DNA from 4 places in the Comamonas sp. 7D-2 genome. Region 1 is predicted to be linked to each of the others. Evidence: predicted binding sites of a transcription regulator. Region 1 holds the regulator's gene; each other region holds the start of a gene.
The links. The regulator LexA, encoded in region 1, represses DNA repair genes until DNA is damaged. The targets are predictions, from matches to a motif close to ACTGTATNNNNATACAGT.
Positions count from the first base shown of each region.

Region 2: the regulator LexA is predicted to act here: its motif matches at 4,650-4,667, upstream of MPZ60_RS08280 (LexA family transcriptional regulator).
Region 3: the regulator LexA is predicted to act here: its motif matches at 3,593-3,610, upstream of MPZ60_RS17960 (PA0069 family radical SAM protein).
Region 4: the regulator LexA is predicted to act here: its motif matches at 4,615-4,632, upstream of MPZ60_RS06130 (DNA topoisomerase IV subunit B).

Region 1 is NZ_CP094238.1:3,293,914-3,299,887, forward strand. Features, by position in the region: gene adk (adenylate kinase) at 1-635, shown strand, start outside; gene MPZ60_RS15185 (asparaginase) at 910-1,893, opposite strand; gene lexA (transcriptional repressor LexA) at 1,976-2,647, shown strand; gene MPZ60_RS15195 (hypothetical protein) at 2,875-3,234, shown strand; gene MPZ60_RS15200 (hypothetical protein) at 3,653-3,898, shown strand; gene MPZ60_RS15205 (universal stress protein) at 4,041-4,502, shown strand; gene MPZ60_RS15210 (hypothetical protein) at 4,806-5,132, opposite strand; gene MPZ60_RS15215 (hypothetical protein) at 5,904-5,974, shown strand, end outside.
Region 2 is NZ_CP094238.1:1,795,439-1,801,412, reverse strand. Features, by position in the region: gene MPZ60_RS08300 (DEAD/DEAH box helicase) at 1-1,434, shown strand, start outside; gene MPZ60_RS08295 (M14 family zinc carboxypeptidase) at 1,655-3,391, shown strand; partial or broken gene MPZ60_RS08290 (IS5 family transposase) at 3,479-4,292, shown strand; tRNA gene MPZ60_RS08285 (tRNA-Arg) at 4,380-4,456, opposite strand; gene MPZ60_RS08280 (LexA family transcriptional regulator) at 4,686-5,102, shown strand; gene cho (excinuclease Cho) at 5,107-5,964, shown strand; gene MPZ60_RS08270 (Y-family DNA polymerase) at 5,974-5,974, shown strand, end outside.
Region 3 is NZ_CP094238.1:3,918,067-3,924,040, reverse strand. Features, by position in the region: gene MPZ60_RS17980 (LacI family DNA-binding transcriptional regulator) at 1-773, shown strand, start outside; gene MPZ60_RS17975 (GbsR/MarR family transcriptional regulator) at 784-1,368, opposite strand; gene MPZ60_RS17970 (acyltransferase) at 1,620-2,792, shown strand; gene rnk (nucleoside diphosphate kinase regulator) at 2,855-3,262, opposite strand; gene MPZ60_RS17960 (PA0069 family radical SAM protein) at 3,617-4,774, shown strand; gene MPZ60_RS17955 (tripartite tricarboxylate transporter substrate binding protein) at 4,894-5,874, opposite strand.
Region 4 is NZ_CP094238.1:1,348,769-1,354,742, reverse strand. Features, by position in the region: gene parC (DNA topoisomerase IV subunit A) at 1-1,649, opposite strand, end outside; gene MPZ60_RS06135 (lytic transglycosylase domain-containing protein) at 1,690-2,556, opposite strand; gene MPZ60_RS06130 (DNA topoisomerase IV subunit B) at 2,611-4,581, opposite strand; gene MPZ60_RS06125 (MFS transporter) at 4,999-5,974, shown strand, end outside.

The sequences.
Region 1 (5,974 bases):
CACCCGGCGCCGGCAAAGGCACTCAGGCGGCCTTTATTTGCCAAAAGTACGGTATCCCTCAAATCTCCACGGGCGACATGCTGCGCGCCGCCGTCAAGGCTGGCACCCCTCTGGGTCTGCAAGCCAAGGCCGTGATGGACGCCGGCCAGCTGGTCAGCGACGATCTGATCATCAACCTGGTCAAGGAACGCATTGCTCAGCCCGACTGCGCCAAGGGCTTCCTGTTTGACGGCTTCCCCCGCACCATCCCCCAGGCCGATGCCATGAAGGCCGCCGGCGTGAAGCTGGACTATGTGCTGGAAATCGATGTGCCCTTCGACGCCATCATCGAACGCATGAGCGGCCGCCGCAGCCACCCCGCCTCGGGCCGCACCTACCACGTCAAGTTCAACCCCCCCAAGGTGGAAGGCAAGGACGACGTGACCGGTGAAGACCTGGTTCAGCGCGAAGACGACAAGGAAGAAACCGTCAAGAAGCGCCTGGACGTCTACAGCAGCCAGACACGTCCTCTGGTGGACTACTACAGCAACTGGGCCAAGGCCGATGCAGCAGCGGCGCCCAAGTACCGCGCCATCAGCGGCACAGGCAGCGTTGAAGAGATCACCGAACGCGCTTTGGCCGCTCTGGCTTCCTGATCGCACTGTTCACTCGCTCATGGCGCCTTGCCGACTTTTGGCGGTCGGGCATCTCTGGGCAAAAAGGCCGGTGTCTTCACCGGCCTTTTTTATTCTCGAACCTCAGGCTCCCTGCCGTTCGGCCGGAGTCCATCCGATGCGGGCAAACTGCACCAAGGTGGAGTTGGCGCCATCAATATTCATAGCCATCTGCGCTCATAATCATTAGTTTTTAGATAAAAAACATCATAAATTCTAGGTAACACGCAGGATAGAAGCTCTCAGAATAAGAGCATCAACCCAATTCGCGAGGCCAACCCATCAGCTCCAGCATCAGGCTGATTCTGGCCTTGGCCGCAGGTAGGCTGCTCACATGGCCATCCCCCGCTCTCTCGGCCTGCACCACCTGCCCCTCCTCGCACCGGGTCGTGATGCGCAAAGCCATGCTCTGCACCTGCGCCCAGTCCAGGGCTGCCCCCAATGCCTGATGGACCGTGCCATTTCCCGTGCCCACCACCACCACGGCACGCACGCCTGCCGCATGCCAGGCCTGCATCACCGCCAGCGCCACGGCACTGTTGCAGCCCGCATGGCTGTGCAGCAACTCCACCTGGGGCCATTGACCTGCGGGCGGTAAAGCGATTGCAGGCAAGCCAGCCGCAGCAGCCCTAGGCAGCCCGCCCGTTGCCCAGCGCACCCGTCCCTCTTCCACCCAGCCCTGCGGGCCGGTGCCACTGCCATCAAAGGCATCCACACGGTAAGGATGCACCTTGCGCACCTGGCGCGCACTGAACACCCGGCCCGCCACCACGGCAAGCACACCGCGGCCAGCAGCTTGCGTATCGGCCGCACAGGCCACGGCATCGCGCAGATTGCCGGGGCCATCGGCCGAGATGGCTGTGGCCGGGCGCATGGCACAGGTCAACACCACGGGCTTTGCCGGGCGCAGAACACATTGCAGAAACCAGGCGGTTTCCTCCAGCGTGTCCGTGCCGTGGGTAATGACGATGCCGCTTACATCATCACGCGCGAGCAACTCGGCACATCGCAGCGCGAGTGCATGCCAGGTCGCGTGATCCATATCCTTGCTGTCCAGCTGCGCCAGCTGCTCCGTCTGCAGCGACGCAGCAGCAACGCGTTCCAGGTCCGGCACGGCCTGCAGCATCTGAGCCACGCCCAGCTGGGCCGCACGGTAGCCCACACTGGTGCCAGCCTGCTCGGCGACACCGGCAATCGTGCCACCGGTGCCCAGGATGACGATATTTTTGTCACGTTCCACTTGCAGTCCTCTTCAAACTGATTAAAAATACAGGTACTGGATGAACACACAGTATTCATCATCGATCGATCAAGGAATGCCCATGGACCACCCCAAGCTCACTCCCCGCCAGCAGCAGATTCTGGACCTCATCCAGTCCAGCATCGCTCGCACGGGTGCGCCCCCTACCCGGGCCGAGATTGCCAGCACCTTTGGCTTCAAGTCGGCCAATGCTGCAGAAGAGCATTTGCAGGCACTGGCCCGCAAGGGCGTCATAGATCTGGTCAGCGGCACATCGCGCGGCATTCGCCTGCGCGCCGATACCGTGCGCACCATCAATGCGGCACGCGGCACCAGCTTTGCGCTGCCGCTCACGGCCCTGGCCCCGCTGGTGCTTCCCCTGGTCGGCCGCGTCGCTGCCGGCTCGCCTATTCTGGCCCAGGAACATATCGATCAAAGCTATTCGGTCGAGCCCAGCCTGTTTGCCGCCAAGCCTGATTACCTGCTCAAGGTCCGCGGCATGTCCATGCGTGACGCGGGCATCATGGACGGCGACCTGCTGGCGGTACAGGCTACGCATGAAGCGCGCAACGGCCAGATTGTGGTGGCCCGCCTCGGTGACGACGTGACCGTCAAGCGCTTCAAGCGCACGCCTCAGGGCATCGAGCTGCTGCCCGAGAACCCCGACTACAAGATCATTCACGTCGATCCTGAAGAGCCATTCGCCATCGAAGGCCTGGCCGTAGGCCTTATCCGCAACAGCATGTTCATGTAACGGGCGACGGCGTCCCTCCGTCCATGCAGCGGAGGCACCGAGCCTCTTTCCCTCTCAAGCCCAGGTGGTAGGCGCGAAGCCGTTGAGCTTCGCCCTGGGCGGAGCTTTGCCTGAAGAACGCAATCCTGCCTTTATCCATGCCGCAAGGTCATCAAAGGAGTTGCCAAATGGGATTCGCCACATCACTGCAGTCTTTGACACGCCGGACCCTGAAAAGCCTGTCGTCCATGCAATCTTTCCCCCCGGACTTGCGTTGCGGCGAGGACGGCGCAGCCGTCACGCAGCCTGCGTCCCTCAATGCCCGTGGGCCGAAGGCGACGCGGATCGGCATTCCTTTCATGCGCGCCAACCGCAGCTGCGGCCGTCTCGCCGGCCATGCGCTTCGCATTCAGTCCGTTGCAGCCGCCCAGCTACATGTGCCGATGACCGCCGAACCTGCGCAGGTCGGCGCTCCGCGACTGCTCAAGATCGTGCAGCGTGAGCCGCGCAGTCAGCCCGAATGCCTGCTGATCTCGGGCCGCATGGCCGATGTCTGCGCCGCGCTGGAGCGTATGGCACTCCATGAGCAAACAGCCCCGCAAGTCTGAAAGCACAGTGAGGTTTGACGGCCTCACTTATGCAGCCCCGAGCCCGACACGCGATAGGCCTGCAGGCGGAGCAACAAAGCTTCCATATGCATCCAGCAGGAAGCCATTTCAGCGCTCTTGGCCCATTGGCTGGCAGATATGACGCCAGACGACTCTGCCAGCAGTGCATAGGCGAAAAACTCGATATTGCCAGAGCAGACCCTCTGCCTTGGCGCCGAACGATCTGGATCGCCATGTAAATTTTTTACTGATGCTCTGCCGGGGTCTGTCCGCCGAAACGCATTTCGCACAAGCCTCGCAGCCTTCTAAACTCCTTGTCAGGCGCGAATATGCGTCAGAGCGGATACCCGGATCAGGGTATTGCGGCACCTCTTCGACAGTGGAAACATTCATATACACATGTCAACGAGGGCGTCTTATGAGTGCCTACCGCAAGCTCTTGCAGCACATACAGGCCAAAGACGCCAATGGGAACCTGCGCCTGATTCTGGTCTATCAGAGCTTTGATGAGGTCGACATGCCGCATGGCGTCTCCATACGCCCGTCTGCCATTTACTTTGAAACTGCCGATCACCAGGAGGTCAACTGGCTCAATCCACAGCAGTTCGAGATAGAGGCCACTGGCGAAATCCTCAATCGCGTTCCTCCTTCGCCCGAGGAATGAGACAACTCGACGCGACCGCCCCGTTACAGAGTCTTACCTCCTGTCTACAACTCTGCTGCATTCAAGAACTAGGCATTGCGCGGCTTGAAATATTGGAATAAATTGATTCTCAGGCACATCTTCCGGCATCAGGAGGCTGAACATGTTCAAGCACCTGCTCATTCCCACCGATGGCACCAAACTGTCAGAGGCTGCCGTGCGTGCTGGCGTTCTGCTTGCGCGTGAACAAGGCGCCAAGGTGACCGGCCTTTATGTCATGCCCGATTACCGCGCCATCATCTACGGCGCGGACGCACTGCTGACTTACAACAGCGCAGAGTTCGAGCGAAGTGCCAACAGCGATGCAGATGCGGCTTTGCAGTTCGTTGACCAGATTGCCAGACCTGAAGGCGTACCCTGCAACTTTGTGCGAGTCACCCACGCCTCTGTCTACCAAGCCATTGTTCAGCAGGCACAGGAATTGCAATGCGACCTGATTTGCATGGCTTCACACGGTCGCAAAGGTATCGGCGGAATTTTGCTGGGCAGCGAAACCCAGCGCGTTCTGACGCACAGCCATATCCCGGTGCTTGTACACCGGCCCGCCTCCACCGGCAAACATTAAGGAGCCAGAAATATCGAATAGCAGTCCTGCATGTCGCACGCTTGCCTTGATACAAGATGAGCAAGCGACTTGCAAGTCATGGCTGCAAAATGCAGGCCAGCCAGTCAGGAGTTGCTGGCCGCTCCCGATGGGGCAACCTGTCAACCGTTCAAACGCGTCAGCAACAGTGCAAGAGCGATAAACGGCGATTGAGGCCAAAGTACGCCTCTGCCAAATATTCAAATGCATTGACTGTGTGAGCTGCAGAACCGGATCGAGAGGACCCCGAAACTTGCCCGCCTTGCGCGGGCATTTTTTTGGCTGCTAGGCACATCGCTCCGATACTTCTCCCAATCGCTCACGATGCCCAGGCAAGGTGAACAGAATCTGGAGATTCTGCGAGTCCATTTGCTGCACCACGATGGAGCCGTCTTCGTGCAGATAGATCCGCACAGTGCGTGCATCATCCAGATCCCAGTGCGCAACGCTCGTATTCACCCCCCGCCAGCCATGCTCCTCGCACAGCCGACGCCGGCGCAAGGCCTTCAAAAATTCCTGCGAAGCACCAAGCTCTGCATTGGTTTGCACCCAACTGTCGATCACCAACTCATAAGCCATCTGCTGCGTATGGCAAGGCTTGGCCAGCTTCATGTGCCTGATCCAGGCATCTAGACGGGAGGCAAAAGTGTATTGCAGGTGGTGGGACATGGGCTTTTTTGAATTCAGTAGGGCACAGGGCTAGATCGCCACTTGCGCATCAAAAATCAGAATTTTCCTACGCCCAATTTACCGAAAAGTGCAGCAGAAACAAAATCTACATCACCAATAGGTTCAGGGTTTAACACTGCTTGATGACTGGCCTGAGAGACAACTGGCAAAGCGCGACTGGCCAGAGCCACGGTGAACCCTGAGCCTGCACGGCGACATATCTCAAGGATTGGATAAGCTGGCTTTTGGATGCTTGTCAGCTGCTCAGCCACCGCATTGCCAAGTATTTCGGGAGTACCTACCGATGACTTGCCTGTTGGAATTCAGGCAAGGCGATTCAGCCCTGCTTTCGATGATTCAGGCCTAGAGCATCGTCTTCCTGAAATTCAATGCGCCCCTCTAAAAATTGTCATCATCAGGCGACTTCTACGCTCAAACCCATGCCGGCTCAGAATAGATTTCATTAAAAAAATCTATCTTTTCACTCAGTTACTTAGCACGGCCACTTCATCAAAAAAAGATGACAGCGGCACCGGCAAAGCACCTCCCCAGCGCTTCAGAGAAGCTCACACAGCAGATCTGCTCTGTCCATTAGCGCGATCTGTAAGTGCCTACATACTTCCTTACATCCGCTTGATACAACATCAGTCAAATGCAATGAAATGTCAGCTCGCAGGTCCTGCGGCAAGTCGTTGAGCACCAGGGAGTGTCGTCATGAGAAAAGTTAATCCTGCCGCCAAGAACGCGAACCGCGCTTTTGTCCGTCTGCACACGTATGTGACCAA
Region 2 (5,974 bases), 1.5 Mb from region 1:
GTTGCCACGCCAGGCCGTCTGCTGGACCTGGCTGGTCAGGGTTTCATGGACCTGTCCACCGTCGAGATGCTGATCCTGGACGAGGCCGACCGCATGCTGGACATGGGCTTCATCCATGACGTCAAGAAGGTTCTGGCTCTTGTGCCCAAGGACAAGCAAAGCCTGCTGTTCTCTGCCACCTTCAGCGATGAAATTCGCGAGCTGGCCAATGGTCTGCTGCGCAACCCCCAATCCATCCAGGTCACGCCGCGCAACACCACCGTGCAGCGTATCAAGCAGGTCATCCACCCCGTGGGGCGCGGCAAGAAAAAGCAGGTGCTGCTGCACATCATCCAGGAAAACAACTGGAGTCAGGTGCTGGTGTTCACCCGCACCAAGTTTGGCGCCAACAATGTGGCCGAGTACCTGACCAAGAACGGCGTTTCCGCCATGGCCTTGCACGGCAACAAGAGCCAGAGCGCCCGTACCCAGGCCTTGGAAGGCTTCAAGACAGGCGAACTGCGCGCGCTGGTGGCAACCGATATCGCGGCACGCGGCATCGACATTGATGAACTGCCCAACGTGGTGAACTACGAGATCCCCAATATCTCGGAAGACTATGTACACCGTATCGGCCGTACCGGCCGTGCCGGCCGCGAAGGCAACGCAGTCAGCCTGGTCTGCATGGACGAAGAAGGCTTCATGATGGATATCGAGCGCTTTACCAAGCAGGAGATTCCGGTACAGCCCATCGAAGGTTTTGGTCCTGAAGAAGGCGAAATCGCCGAGCCCATCGCCATGGGCCGACAGACCCTGTGGGGTGGCGCTGGCAAGCCTCCCAGCCGCGATGTAATGCAGGCAGCTGCCAAGGCAGCCCGCCAGGAAATGATGGAGCGCATCCGCTCCAACAAGACTCCCAATGGCAGCCGCGGTGGTCGCCGTCCTGCTGCAGATGCCCAACAAGGCGAAGCAGAAGGTGAAGCACAGCAACGCCCCGCACGCCAGCACAAGCCCCGCAGCAACAGCCGCGTCAACAGCCAGCGCGGCCAGGGTCAGCAAGCGGTGGAACGTGGCGAACGCAACTCCGATCGCAGCACCGAGCGCAGCAACTCGTTTGGCCAAAGCGACCGCGCTCCACGCCCCCAAGGCAATAGCGATCAACAGCGAGCCCCCAAACGCGGCGGCGCCCGCCAGTTCGGTGATCGTGAGCGCGGCAACCGCTACGACGACCAGCCCCCCCGTGCCGATGCGCACCTGGGTACGCAACAAGGCCACGCCCGCCACAACGGCGCGCGCGGCGGCAACGCTGGTGGCCAGCCAGATCCAATGCGCACCAGCGTGGACAGCATGGCCGACCGTGGTCGCCGTGGCGGCTTTGGCGGCGGTCGCGGTGGCTTTGGCGGAGGCAATCGCGGTGGCAACCGTGGGGGCTTTGGCGGCGGTTACGGCCGTTAATCCACGGCGTCTATGGCTGAAGGTGTAAAACTACCTTCAACCCAACCTCCCGAAGGGCTGCAATCTCCAATATTGCAGCCCTTCTGTTTTTTCCAACTGCAGCATCGCTGCGCGCTGACAGCCGACAGCCGACAGCAAGCCAGCCGACCTAATATGGGTTCCAGATGTGCGAAGCTCGAGCTTTCGCTCTTGGCATGTTCTTTTTATCTGCGTTGAACTTATGACATTTCTTACCAAGCCTGTTTTCTCTCATGCCAAGCGCACGCAGTCCGTCTGGACCCAAAGCATGCTCAAGCTGACGACAGTGGGCTCGGCAGTGCTGTTGACGGCCTGTGCCAATGTGCAGCTGCCGCCCTGGACTGGCATGTCAGGCCCGGCACCGGCCCCAACCCCTTCCGCAGCAAGTTCTCCTGCCGCCCCTTCGGTGATCAGCCAAGCGGTTGCCCCTACGCCACAGCTGACAGCCCTGCCCTATAACCCAGCCATCGAGTCTCGCTTTACCGACCCCACCACTCTTTATGACACACCGGGTCTGGGTAGCGGGCGACAACAGTTCAGCACGCAGACAGAAATTTCTGCATGGCTGCAATCAATGAGCAGCAAGGCCGGTAACGGCTCGCAACTGTCCACCGTCACTATCGGCACCTCTCAAAGAGGGCTGCCGATTCAAGCACTTATTGCGACTCAGGGCCAAAGCACCCAGGCAACAGCTATCAACAGCAGCGGCAAACCCACCGTGCTTTTGGTCGGCGGCCAGCGTGGCGACGAACCCGCCAGCACTGAGGCCCTGCTGGTCGTCGCACGCGAACTGAGCCAGGGCGGCCTGCTGGCGCCCTTGCTGCAGCAGACCAACATCATCATCGTACCCCGGGCCAATCCTGATGCGGCAGGCTCGGCCAGCCACGTCACAGCAGACGGCACAGACCTCGTTCACGATCATCTGCTGCTGAGCACTCCGGAAGCACAGGCCCTCGCCCGCCTGACCCGTAACTACCGGCCTGCAGCTGTGATTGATCTACGTGAATTTGCAGCAGCTGGCACGTTGCTGCAGAAATTTCAGGCCGTGCAGCGCTACGACGTACTGCTGCAACCCGCTGCCACGGCCAATGCACACGAATTTGTCAACAAGGCAGCGCGAGAGTGGTTCAGTCAACCCATACGCAACGCTCTCAAGCAGGCAGAGCTCAGCAATGAATGGTTTTTTCAGCCCAGCGCTCAGCCTGAGGACAAATCAATGTCCATGGCCGGTTTGACTGCCGACACTCTTGCCAACACCAGCAGTCTCAAAAACTCTGTCGCTCTGCTAATAGCCAGCCGCGGCTCCGATCTGGGGCGCCTGCACATTCAGCGCCGCGTGCACAGCCTGGTCACTGCGGCAACTGCAGCACTGCGAGCCACGGCCGAGAAATCAAAAAACCTGAAGCAGGTCGAATCCTTTGTGTCCCGCGACATTTCCGCTCTCGCTTGCCGCAACACCCTGACCATCCAGGCCAAACAAACACCTGAGCAGCGCACCATCCGCATGCTGCAGGCCGAATCCGGCCAGGAAATCGAAGCCCGTGTGGACTGGAATTCATCGCTGAACATAAAGCCCGAACAAAGCCGTCCCCGCCCATGCGGTTACTGGCTGTCGGCTGACTCAGGGCGAGCCGTCGACCGTTTGCGCCTGCAGGGGGTGCAAGTCATGCAGATTGCAGAATCTGGTCAGATGCTGGCAGAAAACTACACCCCATCCCGTACCGTCAGCAACACCCCTGTGCTGACACGTGGCGCCATTGAAGCGCCAATGGGCAGCTACTACATCACCCTCAACCAGGCAAAAGCGCATTTGGCGACTGCAGCCCTCGAGCCTGACACACCTTTCAGCTATGTAAGCAAAAGCCTGATTACTGCCCCCACGGACATTGCACGCGTCGTCGCCGCACCATCGGTCGTTTTTGAAGAAGAAATGGAATGAAAATATAGAGGCAAGATCGCAGAGTCTTAAGAGTGGCTAACACTACTTGGTCAGAGCCCCCGCAAAGCAGTTATGCTCGCTGCCCTCATGGCACGACGACCCGTAAGCAAAGAACTGTGGCGACAGCTACAACCCCTTATCCCAGCCTTCGTGCCTTCTGCCAAATGCGGTGCGCGCAAGCTCGCAGTCAGCGACGAAGCTGCCCTCAACGGCATCCTGTTCGTTCTGCAAACAGGTATCCCATGGGAAGAGCTTCCCTAATTCCTTGGTTACGGCAGCGGCATGACTTTCTGGCGGCGCTTGCGCGACTGGAATACCGCTGGCGTCTGGGAGCAGTTGCACCAGGCCATGCTGACTCGCTTACGTGAACATGACCAGATCGATTGGAGCCGGGCCAGCATTGATGGCTCCTCAGTACCAAGCCCCCGGGGGGCCAGGAAACGGGCCCTAACCCCACGGACAGAAGCAAGCTCGGTTCCAAGCGACACATCGTTGTAGATGCCAGAGGCATCCCGTTGGTGATCTTGGTCAGTGAGGCGGGGCGAACCGGCACGATTCCAAAATGTTCAAGAAGTGCGTGGACGCGATTCCTGCGATTGCAGGCTTGTCAGGGCGTCCCCGTAAAAGACCATCGAAACTGCACGCTGACAAAGGCTACGAATTCAAGCGATGCCGAGACCACCTAAGGCAGCGGGGCATCATCGGCCGGATTGCTAGGCGAGGCGTTGAGAGTAGCGAGCGACTGGGCAAGCATCGCTGGGTGGTGGAGCGGACGCACAGCTGGTTTGCAAGTTTTGGCAAGCTGCGAATCCGTTTTGAAAGACGACTGGATATCCACGAGGCGCTGCTGAAACTGGTAGCAGCGATCATCTGTGCGCGCTTCGTGGATCGGTGGTGTTAGCCACTCTAAATGCACTCTGCAGCACACTGCTGATGCAGAAGCAAAAAGCCCATTCATGCAATTGCATGAATGGGCTTTTTCTTCGCTTGGCCTGCCCGACAGGGATCGAACCTGTGACCCACAGCTTAGAAGGCTGTTGCTCTATCCAACTGAGCTACGGGCAGATGATTGTTTTCACTAGGTTTTTTCGCTGTGGACTCAACCTAGATTTGCGGAGCGCTCCGCATTGGTCATTTCTCGTTTGATATGACCGGTCGTTATTATGCCTCGGTTCGGGCCGCCTTCGGTACAACGTTTGGCAGGTATGCATCCACCGCCAAAAGGGTCACAGGAGGGTTGATGGTGATCAATTGATATACTGTATGTATGTACAGTCACCGACTATTGAGCGGCATGCCCGTCCAACTCACTGCCTCCCCAGTTGCTTTGCCTCTGGCAGATTGCAGCGTGCGCGCAGGCTTCCCCTCTCCAGCCGAGGACTTCTCTGGCAAGCGGCTTGATATCGCCGAGTTGCTAGTCGAGCACCCACAGGCCACATTCCTGCTTCGCGTGGCCGGGCCGTCCATGCGCGAATACGGCATTGATGATGGCGACATGATCGTGGTCGATCGTGCGCTGCGCCCCCGCCATGGGAGCATCGTCGTGGCTGTCATTGACAGTGACTTCACTGTCAAAGTGCTGCATACCGCCAGCGGCTCCTGCAAACTCAGGGCCGGCAACCCCACCTATCCCGACATCGTGCCCAAAGAGGGGCAGACTCTGGAAATCTGGGGCGTCGTCACCAGTTGCATCAAGCGCTTTGCAAGGTGAACACATGCACATTCCCGCCAAACGACGGCCAGAGTTTGAAGCGGCCCGCGTATACGAGTACCCCGAGCACCTGCTCGCCTCGCTAGAGGGCGTGCCAGCTGCACCGGGCGTCTATATTTTTCATGCCGCTGAAGGCGAGTTGCCGCTGTACATCGGAAAAAGCATCAACCTGCGCGCCAGGCTGCTCTCGCACTTTCGCACTGAAGATGAGGCCCGAATGCTGCGCCAGGCAGCGCGCATCAGCTTCATACGCACTGCCGGCGAAATCGGGGCCCTGCTGCTGGAAGCGCAACTCATTAAGCAGCAGCAACCGTTGTTTAATCAGAAGTTGCGCCGCAACCGACAACTGTGCGCGCTGCAGCTGGCCGGCGATCAGCCGCAAGTCATCTACTCCCGAGACATCGACTTTGCCAGCACACCCGACATTTTTGGTCTGTATGCAAGCCGTCATTCAGCCCTTGAGGCGCTGCGTGATCTAGCCGACCAGCACAAGCTTTGCTATGGCGCGCTGGGCCTGGAAAAGCTGACTAAAGGCCGCGCCTGCTTTCGCAGCATGGTGCGCCAATGCGCCGGTGTCTGCCACGGCGCAGAAACCTCAGAGCAGCATCGGGCCCGGCTCATCGAAGCCCTTGAAGGCCTGCGCGTGGTGACCTGGCCCTTTGCTGGAGCCGTAGGCATCGAGGAAAAGTGCGAGGACATGCGGCAGATCCATGTCATCCACAACTGGTGCTACCTGGGCAGCGCCCCAACCGTGCAAGCCGCGCGCAAGCTCAGCAGCGTGGCCGCAGGCTTCGATGCGGATGGCTACAAGATCCTGTGCCGCCCCATCCTCGGCGGCGGCGCCAAGATCATCCCCTTGTAGGGGGAGCAAA
Region 3 (5,974 bases), 620 kb from region 1:
AGGTCCTGGAGGCTGTGCACAAGGTGCTGTTTGCCCAGGGCTATCACATGCTGATCGGTGTGACCCACTACGACCCTGCGGAGGAAGAGCAGTTGCTGCGGGCCTATCTGCCCATGCGGCCTGCCGGGCTGTTGCTGACCGGGTTTGATCACAGCGAAGAGTCGCGGAAATTATTGGCTGCCAATCCCGTGCCGCGCGTGCATCTCATGGAGTTGCGCGAGCCCGGCACGGGGCCCGATTGCTACAGCGTAGGTTTTTCTCAGATTGCAGCTGGCGCTGAAATGACCCGTCATCTGCTGGACAAGGGATACAGACGCATCGCATTTTGCGGAGCCCAGCTCGACGCGCGTGTCATGCAGCGTCTGGAAGGTTATCGGCAGGTGCTCAAACAGGCCGGCCTCTATGACCAGAGCCTGGAGATTCTCAATCCCGAGCGTTCATCGCTGGCGCTGGGTGCAAGGCAGTTTGAGACACTTCTCAAGGCGCAGACTACGGTGGATGCCATCTTTTTCTGCAATGATGACATTGCACAAGGCGCATTGCTGGAGGCCAATCGCATGGGGGTCAAGGTGCCGCAGCAGGTTGCGATCGCCGGGTTCAACGACCTTCCTGGCAGTGATCAGATGGTGCCGCCTCTGACCACTATCCATACACCCAGGGATGAAGTGGGCAGAAAAGCTGCCAGCATGCTGCTGCAGTTGCTGGCAGGGGACACCGTCAGAGAGGCCAGCGTGGATCTGGGCTTCAGGCTGGTGCCCAGGGCCAGCACCTGAGTTGTCGGCGTCAGGCTTCCGAGCCTGACTTGCCTCGCCCGGTAATCTTGTCTTTCAGGTCCAGCAGTCGCGTCACGGCGGAGCCCATGCCCATGAGCTGCATGGCGGTCTCTGGCGACAGACGCTGAACATCGTCAAACCAGCTCATCAGTTTGTCGATGAGCTCGTGCATATCGCGCATGCGCTGCTGGGCGTAACGTTCTTCGTCGGTGCTGGCTTCCTCCATCATGGCGGCACGCAGCATGGACTGCGTGGGCTCGATCTCGCGGCGGCGGCGCTCTTCGGCCAGTCGCTTGAAGATTTCCCAGACATCCTCGGGTGCCTGGAAGTATTCGCGCCGGTCGCCGGGCTGGTGACGCAGCTGAACCAGCCGCCAAGCCTGCAGCTCCTTGAGCCCCATGCTCACATTGGAGCGCGAGAATTCCAGCGTGTCGGCAATCTGGTCTGCGTTCAGCGGCTCGGGCGAAATGAACAGCAGGGCATAGATCTGTCCCACGGTGCGATTGATGCCCCAGCGGCTGCCCATCTCGCCGAAATGCGAAACAAATTGTCGGCTCAGCTCCGACAGTGGTTTGGCTTGCGTCATGGCCTCCATTGTGCCTTTGCCCGGGGTTCTCAGTGGGGCAGGGAAATCAAGCCGGAGTGCAATCGCTCTGGTTTTGTTCATGCTTGGCGCATGAAGCTCGCGCAGATATGTTTCGTAAAACTTGCAACGCTGTCAGCAAATTGTTGGGAATCGGCGCAAAATCGCCATCCTGTTTTAAGTCGGCTTTTTTACGTTGCCTGTTGCCGGGCAAACTCACCCTGCCGCCGGGCAGCCCATGGGCTGCGGGCGGCCGTGATCTGATGGTTCAAAGTTCTATTTCCTCTCATTCCCGCAGTGCCCTGATCGACTGTACCAAGGGGCTGGCTTGTGCTGCCATCGTCTGGCATCACCTGGCTTTCTACGGCCCCATGTCCGATGTGGCTCACCCTGTCATGCCCGACCTGCTGGACTGGCTCTATGAGTACGCCCGTATGGCCGTGCAGATCTTTCTGGTGATCGGCGGTTTTCTGGCTGCAGCCAGCCTGGCTCCCATGGGTCTGGCGCGGTTTGATTCACCCTGGTCCAAGATCGGCAAGCGCTTTGTGCGTCTGGTCGTACCTTATGCCGTGGCACTGGTGGTGACGATTGTGGTGTCTGCGGCGATTCGTCCCTGGTTCGATCACGAGTCCGTGTCCGCCGACCCCGATCTATGGCAGCTCATGGCCCATGCTTTGCTGCTGCAGGGCATTGTGGGCGAGGAGTCACTGTCGGCTGGTGTCTGGTATGTGTCCATAGACTTTCAGCTGTTCGCCGCGACCGTGCTGTTGCTGGCCGGAGTGCGCTGGCTGCAACAATGGGCGCTGAAGCGCTTGGGTGCTACGGCCATGAAGCGCTGGTGGCCCTGGGCTGTGACTGGCATGCAGGGGCTGGTGGTTGTGGGGACGGCAGCTTCGTTGCTGAGCTTCAATCTCGATGCAGACCTGGATGTCTGGGCGATTTATTTCATGGGTGCCTATGGCATCGGCATGATGGCCTTCTGGGCAGTGGCGGCAGACAAGCGCCTGACGGCCTGGAGCTGGGGCATGCTGATTGCTGCTCTGATCATCGGCGCGCTGGTCTATGAGTGGCGCGACCGCATTTTTCTCGCCGGCGTGACCGCGATGCTGCTGATCGTTTGCATGCGTACCGAGGTCATTGCCCGCTGGCAGGGTTTTGCGCCGCTGCGTCGCCTGGGAGAGATTTCCTACTCGGTATTCCTGATTCACTTTTCCATCTGCCTGCTGGTCAACGCAGTGGTCAACCATTTCTGGCATGGTTCGGTCACAGCCGCCGTGGTGGGCATCCCGTTTGCCTTTGTGCTTTCACTGACTGCCGGCTACGCGCTGTATCAACTGGTGGAGCGCCATGTTTCGTCATGGAGTCAGGCCCTGCGCTGGCAGGCAGGCTTGATCGGCGCGGGTCTGCTGACCACCATGCTGGCCGGCTTGCGCTGAGTCTGATCCAGGCAACAAAAAAAGCAGCTCCGGTGAGCTGCTTTTTTGTTGGGTGAGCCGGTTCAGCGATGGAGCTCGCCCGCGCTTTCGGGCTGGAACTCGATGGCATCCACGCGCACGGTTACCTGACCGGTAGGGCTGGGCATCTTGAACTCATCGCCCACTGACAGGCCCAGCAGGGCGATGCCTACCGGCGCAAAGATGGAGACCTTGTCGGCGCTGCCATCCATATCCTTGGGGTAGACCAGTGTCAGCGTATTGGTCTTGGCGATCTCGAGAATGGTGAAGCGCACGGTGGAGTTCATCGTCACCACGTTGGCGGGTATTTCTGCGGGGTCGAGTACATCCGCGCGGTCCAGCTCCGCCTCCAGTGCATCACGGCCGGGGAACTGGCTGTTGTTCTTTTCCAGCAGCGATTCAATGCGATCCAGGTCCAAGGAGGACAGAGTGATATTGGGCTTGCGCTCCATGTAGTAACTCCCTTGCGAGATGGTGTGGTTGGCGCTTTGGCGTTGCGCAAACGGACAAAAGCCCGGGCAACGGTGTTGTCCGGGCCAAGGCATTCAGTGAAAGGCACCAACTTGGTGCATTGAAGGGATTGTCGGCGCTGAATCGCAAACTGCCAAGCCATCTCGCACTCACTGAGTGCGGATTGACTTTGAACTTGCTCTAGTTAATGGAGCGTGCTAAGCCTGTAGAACAATGGGCGCAGTCATTTTCTATCCAGATCTGACTCAATCAACCCTCACCGTATTGACCGGGATGCAGCCATGGTCAGTGCTCATTTCTTGCAATGAATAACTGTATTTATGTACAGTTGTTTTATGAAGAAACTTTCCTCATCCTCTGGGCTGGAATCCATTCGGACCGATGTGCCGGTGCGGCTCATCAAGGGGCGAGGGGCTGCCAGCCAGATCACGCACCGGTTTGCACGGGAGCTGCGCCAGGGTTTCGATGACGGCTGGGGCAAGTCCGAACAGGATGAAGGAAGCGAAGAGGGTGAGGAGGTCAAGACCTGGTGCACCCATCTGGAGTGGGAGCGGGCCAAATCAGCCCTGAGCCGCCATGAATCGCCCGATCTGCCTTTTCATCTGGGGCTCAATCCCTATAGAGGATGCGAGCACGGATGCATCTATTGCTATGCCAGGCCCACGCATGGCTATCTGGGCTATTCGCCGGGTCTGGATTTCGAAACCCGGCTGATTGCCAAGCAGAACCTGCCCGAGGTGCTGCTCACCGAGTTATCCCGGTCCAGCCATGTGGCGGCCCCCATCATGCTCGGCTCGGTCACGGACTGCTACCAGCCTGTGGAGCGCGAAGTCGGGTTGACGCGCCGCGTGATAGAGGTCCTGGCGCAGGCCAGGCATCCGTTTTCCATCGTCACCAAGGGCAGCGGCATCGAGCGCGACCTTGATTTGCTGGTGCCGCTGGCACAGCAGCATCTGGTGGCCGTTTATGTGACGCTGACCACCTTGCAGCCCGAGCTGGCCCGGCAGCTGGAACCACGCGCCGCTGCGCCGTATCGACGGCTGCGCATGATTCGGACCCTGAGCGAGGCCGGCATACCCGTAGGCGTCAGCCTGGCACCGCAGATTCCGTTCCTGAACGACGATATGGAGCAGGTGCTGGCTGCAGCCAGCGAGGCCGGTGCAAGACAGGCTTTTTATGCAGTACTGCGTCTGCCGTGGGAAGTGGCTCCGCTGTTCAATGAATGGCTGATGCTGCACTATCCCGAGCGCGCCCAACGCGTGATGGAGCGTGTGCGGGATCTGCATGGGATCAGCGAAGCGGGCAGAGCCGACGGCAAGGTCTACAACAGCAGGTTTGGCCAGCGCATGAAGGGAACGGGCGCCTGGGCCGATATGCTGGCGCAACGCTTTGCATTGGCCTGCCGCAAGCTTGGGCTGAACCGTGAGCGAGTGCAACTGGACTGCGATCAGTACCATCATTCCTTGCTGTCGCCGCAGCAAAGTCTTTTCTGATGTTTTGTCTCAGCCCGTTGCGTGCCGACTCGGAACGGGTCGAGGCAGCGAGCTGCAGCTGCCCGGTTGCAAGAAGCCGGAATCTGGCGTGACTCCGGTCTTTTGGACACCTGAACTGACTACTGAGCTTGGTAATCAATGGACTTGAGCAAGGCCTGCTGGCGCTGATAGGCCTTCTGCAGTTCGCTCATCAGTGCTTCCGGGGTCGCGTCGGTGCCCGACTCCATGCCCATGTCCCTGAGTCTGGCTTCGAGCTGGGGCTGCTTGAAATACTGCAGCGCGATCTCTCTGACCCTGGCCTGCACATCGGCAGGGATATCCGGGCGCGACCAGACGCCGAACCAGCTTACCTCGGACAGTTGCGGGTAGCCCAGTTCCTTGAAGGTGGGCACATCGGGCAGTTGCACCATGCGCGTAGGGTAGTTCACGGCCAGCGGCTTGACCTTGCCGGCCTTGATCAGCGGCAGGGCGGTGGTGAGCCCGTCCATCATCAGCGGCACATGGCCGCCCATCAGGTCACTGAGCGCCGGAGGGGAGCCCTTGTAGCCCAGGTGCTTCATCTTGATATTGAGCAACTGCCCTAGCAGCATGCCCGAGGTATGGCCGCGCATGCCCGTGGCATACGAGGCAAAGTCCAGTCCGTCGGCCTGCTTTTTGCCGTAGTCGGCCAGCTGCTGCAGATTACTGACCGGGAAGTCCTTGTTGGCAATCAGCACCAGACCGTTGCGACTGAGTTGGGCCAGTGGTTTCAGATCCTTGAAGGGCTGATAGCTGACTTTGTAGGCCAGCGGCGTCTCGCTGACTATGCCGCCCTGGATCAGCAAGAACGTGTGGGCGTCCTTGCCGTTGGCGAGCAGGTCGTTGACGGCCAGCACGCCGGCCGCGCCGGGCTTGGATTCGACAATCACCGGCTTGCCCAGCTGTTTTTGCATGCCGTCGGCCAACAGGCGGGCCAGCGAGTCGGCATTGCCGCCGGCCGGGCCGCCCACCACCAGGCGTATGGGCTTGACGGGCCAGGGCGCTTGCTGCGCCATGGCCGCTGCACTCAGGCTCATGCCGGTTGCCAGAGCAACGGCCTTCCAGAGCATGGTTTGTTTCATCATTGTCTCCTCTGTTTTTTGACTGCCCGGCAGCTGGTTCCGCACACCGCCGTACCTGGCCGCCGCACCGTCCCGGCGAGAGTCCTGACCGAGGCGCCCG
Region 4 (5,974 bases), 1.9 Mb from region 1:
TGACGCGTGCGCACCCAGCCCTTTTCGGAAATGATCACGGTCGTGGGTTCATCCACCACCTTGACCTCGGCCACCACCTTTTTCTCCTCGTGGATCAGCGTGCGACGGGCATCGCCGAAGGTCTTGGCATCGGCCTCGATTTCCTTGCAGATCAGGCGGCGCATGGTCGCCTCGCTGCCCAGGATGTCTTCCAGCTTGCCCTGCTCGCTGCGCAGTTCCTTGAGCTCCTGCTCGATCTTGATGGCCTCCAGGCGCGCCAATTGACGCAGACGGATTTCAAGAATGTCCTCGGCCTGACGCTCGGAAAGATTGAAGGCGTCGATCAGGGCCTGCTTGGGTTCATCGCTGGCGCGGATGATGGCAATAACCTTGTCGATATTGAGCAGCACGGCCTGACGGCCTTCGAGGATGTGGATGCGATCCAGCACCTTCTCCAGCCGATGCTGGCTGCGTCGCGTCACGGTCTGGAAGCGGAAGGCAATCCACTCCTCCAGCATCTGGCGCAGCGACTTCTGCACCGGGCGACCATCGAGGCCGATGCTGGTCAGATTGATCGAGCTCGAAGACTCCAGGCTGGTGTGGGCCAGCAGCGCCGTGATCAGCTCCGACTGGGGAATCTTGCCGGTCTTGGGTTCGAACACGATGCGCACCGGCGCATCCTTGCTCGACTCGTCACGCACGCAGTCCAGCACGGCCAGCATGCTGGCCTTGAGCTGGGTCTGCTCCTGGCTCAGCGCCTTCTTGCCGGTCTTGACCTTGGGGTTGGTGATGTCCTCGATCTCTTCGAGCACCTTCTGGGCCGACACGCCGGGCGGCAGCTCGGTCACCACCAGCTGCCACTGGCCGCGTGCCAGCTCTTCGATCTTCCAGCGCGCACGCACCTTGAGACTGCCACGGCCCGTGCGATAGGCATCGGCAATATCGCTGCTCGATGAAATGATCTGGCCGCCGCCCGGATAGTCGGGGCCGGGAATCAGCGCCAGCAGCTCTTCCTCGGGCAGCTGCGGCTTCTTGATCAAGGCCACGCAGGCCGCCGCCACCTCGGGCAGATTGTGGCTCGGGATTTCCGTTGCCAGACCCACGGCAATGCCGCTGGCGCCATTGAGCAGCGAGAACGGCAGGCGCGCCGGAAGCTGCTTGGGCTCCTGGGTGCTGCCGTCGTAGTTGGGCACAAAGTCCACCGTGCCCATATCGATTTCGTCGAGCAGCAGGCCGGTGATCTTGGACAGGCGCGCCTCGGTGTAACGCATGGCCGCTGCGCCGTCGCCGTCGCGGCTGCCGAAGTTGCCCTGGCCGTCGACCAGCGGGTAGCGCTGGTTGAAGTCCTGGGCCATGCGCACCAGTGCGTCGTAGGCCGACTGGTCGCCGTGCGGGTGAAAGCGGCCCAGCACGTCGCCGACGACACGGGCGCTCTTGACCGGCTTGGCCGCCGTATTGCCATTCGGGCCGCTATAGCCCAGACCCATGCGGTCCATGGCATAGAGGATGCGGCGCTGCACGGGCTTGAGGCCATCGCTGACATCGGGCAGGGCACGGCCCTTGACCACCGACAAAGCGTATTCGAGATAGGCGCGCTGTGCGTATTGACCCAGGTCCAGTGCATCGCCAGCGGCTTGTTGAGACAAATCCAGTGTGGTTTGATCGCTCATGAATTCTTTGTGATTTTCCAAATTGCGCCGATCCGGCGACTCAAGGTATTTGCGCGTCCGCGGCCGCAGAGGCCGCGCCCGGCAGAGTCATGCGTATGCGGGAGCCGCCGCGGCCAGCCGAGCCGGCCGCAGCCAGCCGGCCGCTCAGGGGCCGGGCTGCCTGCAACTGCTCGTAGATGCCGGTGACGGCCTTGACGTAATTCATTGTTTCTTTGTAGGGCGGAATCGCCTTGCCGAATTTCTGCACCGCACCTTCGCCTGCGTTATAGGCGGCCAGCACCAGATCGAGCCGCCCCGGGAACAAGTCCATCAGATAGCTCAGATAGCGCGCGCCGGCAGGCACGTTCACGGCCGGGTCGGCCAGTTGCTGCTGCATGCTGCGCTTTTTGCTGGCCGACACGCCAAAGCGCTCTGCCGTGGCCGGCATCAGCTGCATCAGGCCGACAGCGCCCTTGGGCGAGACGGCCTGGGCATCAAAGCCGGACTCCACGGCGATCACGGCCTTGATCAGGTCGTAGTCCACGCCGGTTCTCTCGGCCGCTTTCTGCAGATGCGGCCTCACGCTCTTGTAGCGCGGCGAGACCTCGAAAAAGCTCTGCATGCGCGTGCGGGCGTTGAGCCCCTCGGCCGCCGAATCCTGCTTGAGCTGCAGACCCGGCTGGCTGCTGTCGTAGAGCTCGCCCTTGAAGAACAGCTTGTAGCGTTCGTCCAGCGCCTCGGCCGCAAAGTGCGTGACGCCGAATTCGTCGACATAGGCCCAGAGATCGGCATGCGCCGCCGGCGCCAGGGCCAGCCAGCCCGAGCCCGCCAGCAGGGCAGCTGCCACCGCACGTCGCAAGCGCACAGACGCGAACCCGCCGCGCGCGGGCGGCTGGCTGGGTGAGGCATCGAACATGGGCTTGTGCATGGCTGGCTCCATCGACCGCTAGTGAGCGCTAGTGCAGACGTTGGCAACGCCCGCCTAGATATCGACCTCCACGGCATCGCCATGCAGCTCCATCAGCTCGCGGCGGGCGGCGGCTTCGCCCTTGCCCATGAGCTTGGTGACCACGGCCTCCGACTGTGCAAAGTCCAGATTCATGAACTGCACCGGCAGCAGGCGACGCGTATCGGGGTTCAGCGTGGTTTCCCACAGCTGTTCGGCATTCATCTCGCCCAGGCCCTTGAAGCGGCTGACCTGGCATTTCTCGCGCGGCACGCCGTCCTTGGCGCATTTCTCGATGATGGCATCGAGCTCGCCCGCATCGAGCGCATAGACCTTGATGGCCGGCTTCTTGCCGCGCGCAGGCACATCCACGCGGAACAGCGGCGGCAGCGCCACATGGATGTGGCCGGCTTCGATGAGCTTGGGGAAATGCTTGAAGAACAGCGTCAGCAGCAGCACCTGGATGTGCGAGCCGTCCACGTCCGCGTCCGAGAGAATGCAGATCTTGCCGTAGCGCAGGCCGGACAGATCGGGCTCGTCATTGGGGCCATGCGGGTCCACGCCGATCGCCACCGAGATATCGTGGATTTCGTTGTTGGCGAACAGCCGGTCGCGGTCCACCTCCCAGGTGTTGAGCACCTTGCCGCGCAGCGGCAGGATGGCCTGGGTTTCCTTGTCGCGGCCCATCTTGGCGCTGCCGCCGGCAGAGTCGCCCTCGACCAGAAACACCTCGTTGACGGCTATGTCCTTGCTCTCGCAATCGGTCAGCTTGCCGGGCAGCACGGCCACGCCGCTGCCCTTGCGCTTTTCCACCTTCTGGCCGGCCTTCTGACGGGTCTGGGCGGCCTTGATGGCGATTTCGGCCAGCTTCTTGCCCCAGTCCACATGCTCGTTGAGCCACAGCTCCAGCGCCGGGCGCACAAAGCCCGAGACCAGACGCACGGCGTCGCGCGAGTTCAGGCGCTCCTTGATCTGGCCCTGGAACTGCGGGTCCAGCACCTTGGCATTGAGCACATAGCTGGCGCGCGCGAACACGTCGTCGGGCATAAGCTTGACGCCCTTGGGCAGCAGCGAGTGCATGTCGATGAAGGCCTTGACGGCCTGGAACAGGCCGTCGCGCAGGCCGCTGTCATGCGTGCCGCCCGCCGTGGTGGGAATCAAGTTGACATAGCTTTCGCGCAGCGGCGCGCCGTCCTCGGTGAAGGCCACGCACCAGGCCGCGCCCTCGCCTTCGGCAAAGCTGTCGTTGTTCTTGTCGGCAAAGCCCTCGCCTTCGAACAGGGGGATGACGGGCTCGCCATGCAGGCTCTGCGCCAGATAGTCGCGCAGACCGCCCTTGAACTGCCAGCTCTGGGTGTCGCGCGACTTTTCATTGATCAGCGAAACGGCCACGCCGGGCATGAGCACAGCCTTGCTGCGCAGCAGATGCACCAGCTCGCCCATGGGCAGGGCCGAGGATTCGAAGTATTTGGCATCGGGCCAGGCACGCACCGTCGTGCCCTGCTTGCGCTCGCCTGCCTGCAGAGGGCGCACCTTGAGCGGCTCGACCACATCGCCGCCCGAGAACACCAGCGTGGCCACCTGGCCGTCGCGATGCACCTGCACCTCCAGGCGCGTGGCCAGCGCATTCGTCACCGAGACGCCCACGCCATGCAAACCGCCAGAGAAGCTGTAGGCGCCGCCATTGCCCTTGTCGAACTTGCCGCCCGCGTGCAAACGCGTGAAGACCAGCTCCACCACGGGCGCCTTCTCCTCGGGGTGCAGGCCGAAGGGAATGCCGCGGCCGTCGTCCTCCACGCTGTAGGAGCCGTCGGCATGCATGGTGAACTTGATTTTCTTGCCGTAGCCGGCAAGCGCCTCGTCGGCCGCGTTGTCGATCACCTCCTGCAGGATGTGCAGGGGGTTGTCGGTGCGCGTATACATGCCGGGACGCTGTTTGACAGGCTCCAGACCCTTGAGAACGCGGATCGAGCCTTCGGAATATTCGTTGGACGGTTTGACTGCCATGGGGGCGGATTGTAGTGGCCTCTCCGGATGAGAGCTGGATAAATTCACAGTTGTTTACTCCCAATACTCTTGCACAAAGCCCGAACATCTGTCTTGGCAACGTGTTTTTACCGGGTCTTCATCGCTGCGGATACTCTTAAAACAATAGCATCTACCACATGCGATTCATACGTTATGTATAGTTTTAAATCCATATCCATTACATGGATTGCGCAAGGCGCTCACTTTTTCTTTCTTCCGCCCTGCTCCGGCTCCCGCGCCGCTGCTTGCCGGTCACGCATTCTGGCAGGCCAGCCTGCCACGCATGTGACGGCCTGCGCAGGCGCAAAACAGCTTGTTTCGTTAAAGTGGCAAGTTGACCGCCCCCAAGCCTTTTTTCGCACACACGGCATGACTACAAAGACAACTCAAGCCCCCATGTCCATGGCGCAGATTCTTCTGTGCGGTGGCGCCATCGTCACGCTCTCCATGGGCATACGCCACGGCTTCGGGCTGTGGCTGCAACCCATCACCCAGGAGATGGGCTGGACGCGCGAGAACTTTTCCCTGGCCATTGCCGTGCAGAACCTGTCCTGGGGCATCCTGGGCATCTTCGTCGGCATGCTGGCCGACCGCATCGGCGCCTTCAAGGTGCTGATCGGCGGCTCCATCCTCTATGCCCTGGGCCTGGCCGGCATGGCGCTGTCTCCCGATGCCACCGTGTTTTTGCTGACCGCCGGCGTGCTGATCGGCGCGGCCCAGGCCGGCACCACCTATGCCGTGATCTACGGCGTGCTGGGCCGGCAGATTCCCGTGGCGCGGCGCAGTTGGGCCATGGGTGTTGCAGCTGCTGCAGGATCGTTTGGCCAGTTCTTCATGGTGCCCGTGGAAGGCAAGCTGATCGCGCAGTTCGGCTGGTCCAATGCCTTGCTGATACTGGCGCTGTTCGCGCTGCTGATCGCCGCGCTGGCCTTCGGCCTGCGCGAGCCGGGCTTTGGCGGCAGCACGCCCATCAAGCGCGAGCAGACCGTGGGCCAGGCGCTCAGGGAAGCCTGGACCTACCCCAGCTTTCTGCTGCTGATGGCGGGCTACTTTGTCTGCGGCTTCCAGGTCATGTTCATCGGCGTGCACATGCCCAGCTATCTGAAGGACTTCGGCATGGCGCCCCATGTGGCCAGCTATTCGCTAGCACTGGTCGGCCTGTTCAATATCTTCGGTACCTATCTGGCCGGCAATCTGGGCCAGAAGCTGCCCAAGCGCTACCTGCTGTCGGGCATCTACGGTCTGCGCTCGGTGGCCACCGTGGCCTTTTTGCTGGCACCGCTGTCGCCCTGGTCGGTCTATGCCTTCTGCGCCGCCATGGGCTTTCTGTGGCTGTCCACCGTTCCGCTGACCAATGCCACCATCGCCCAGA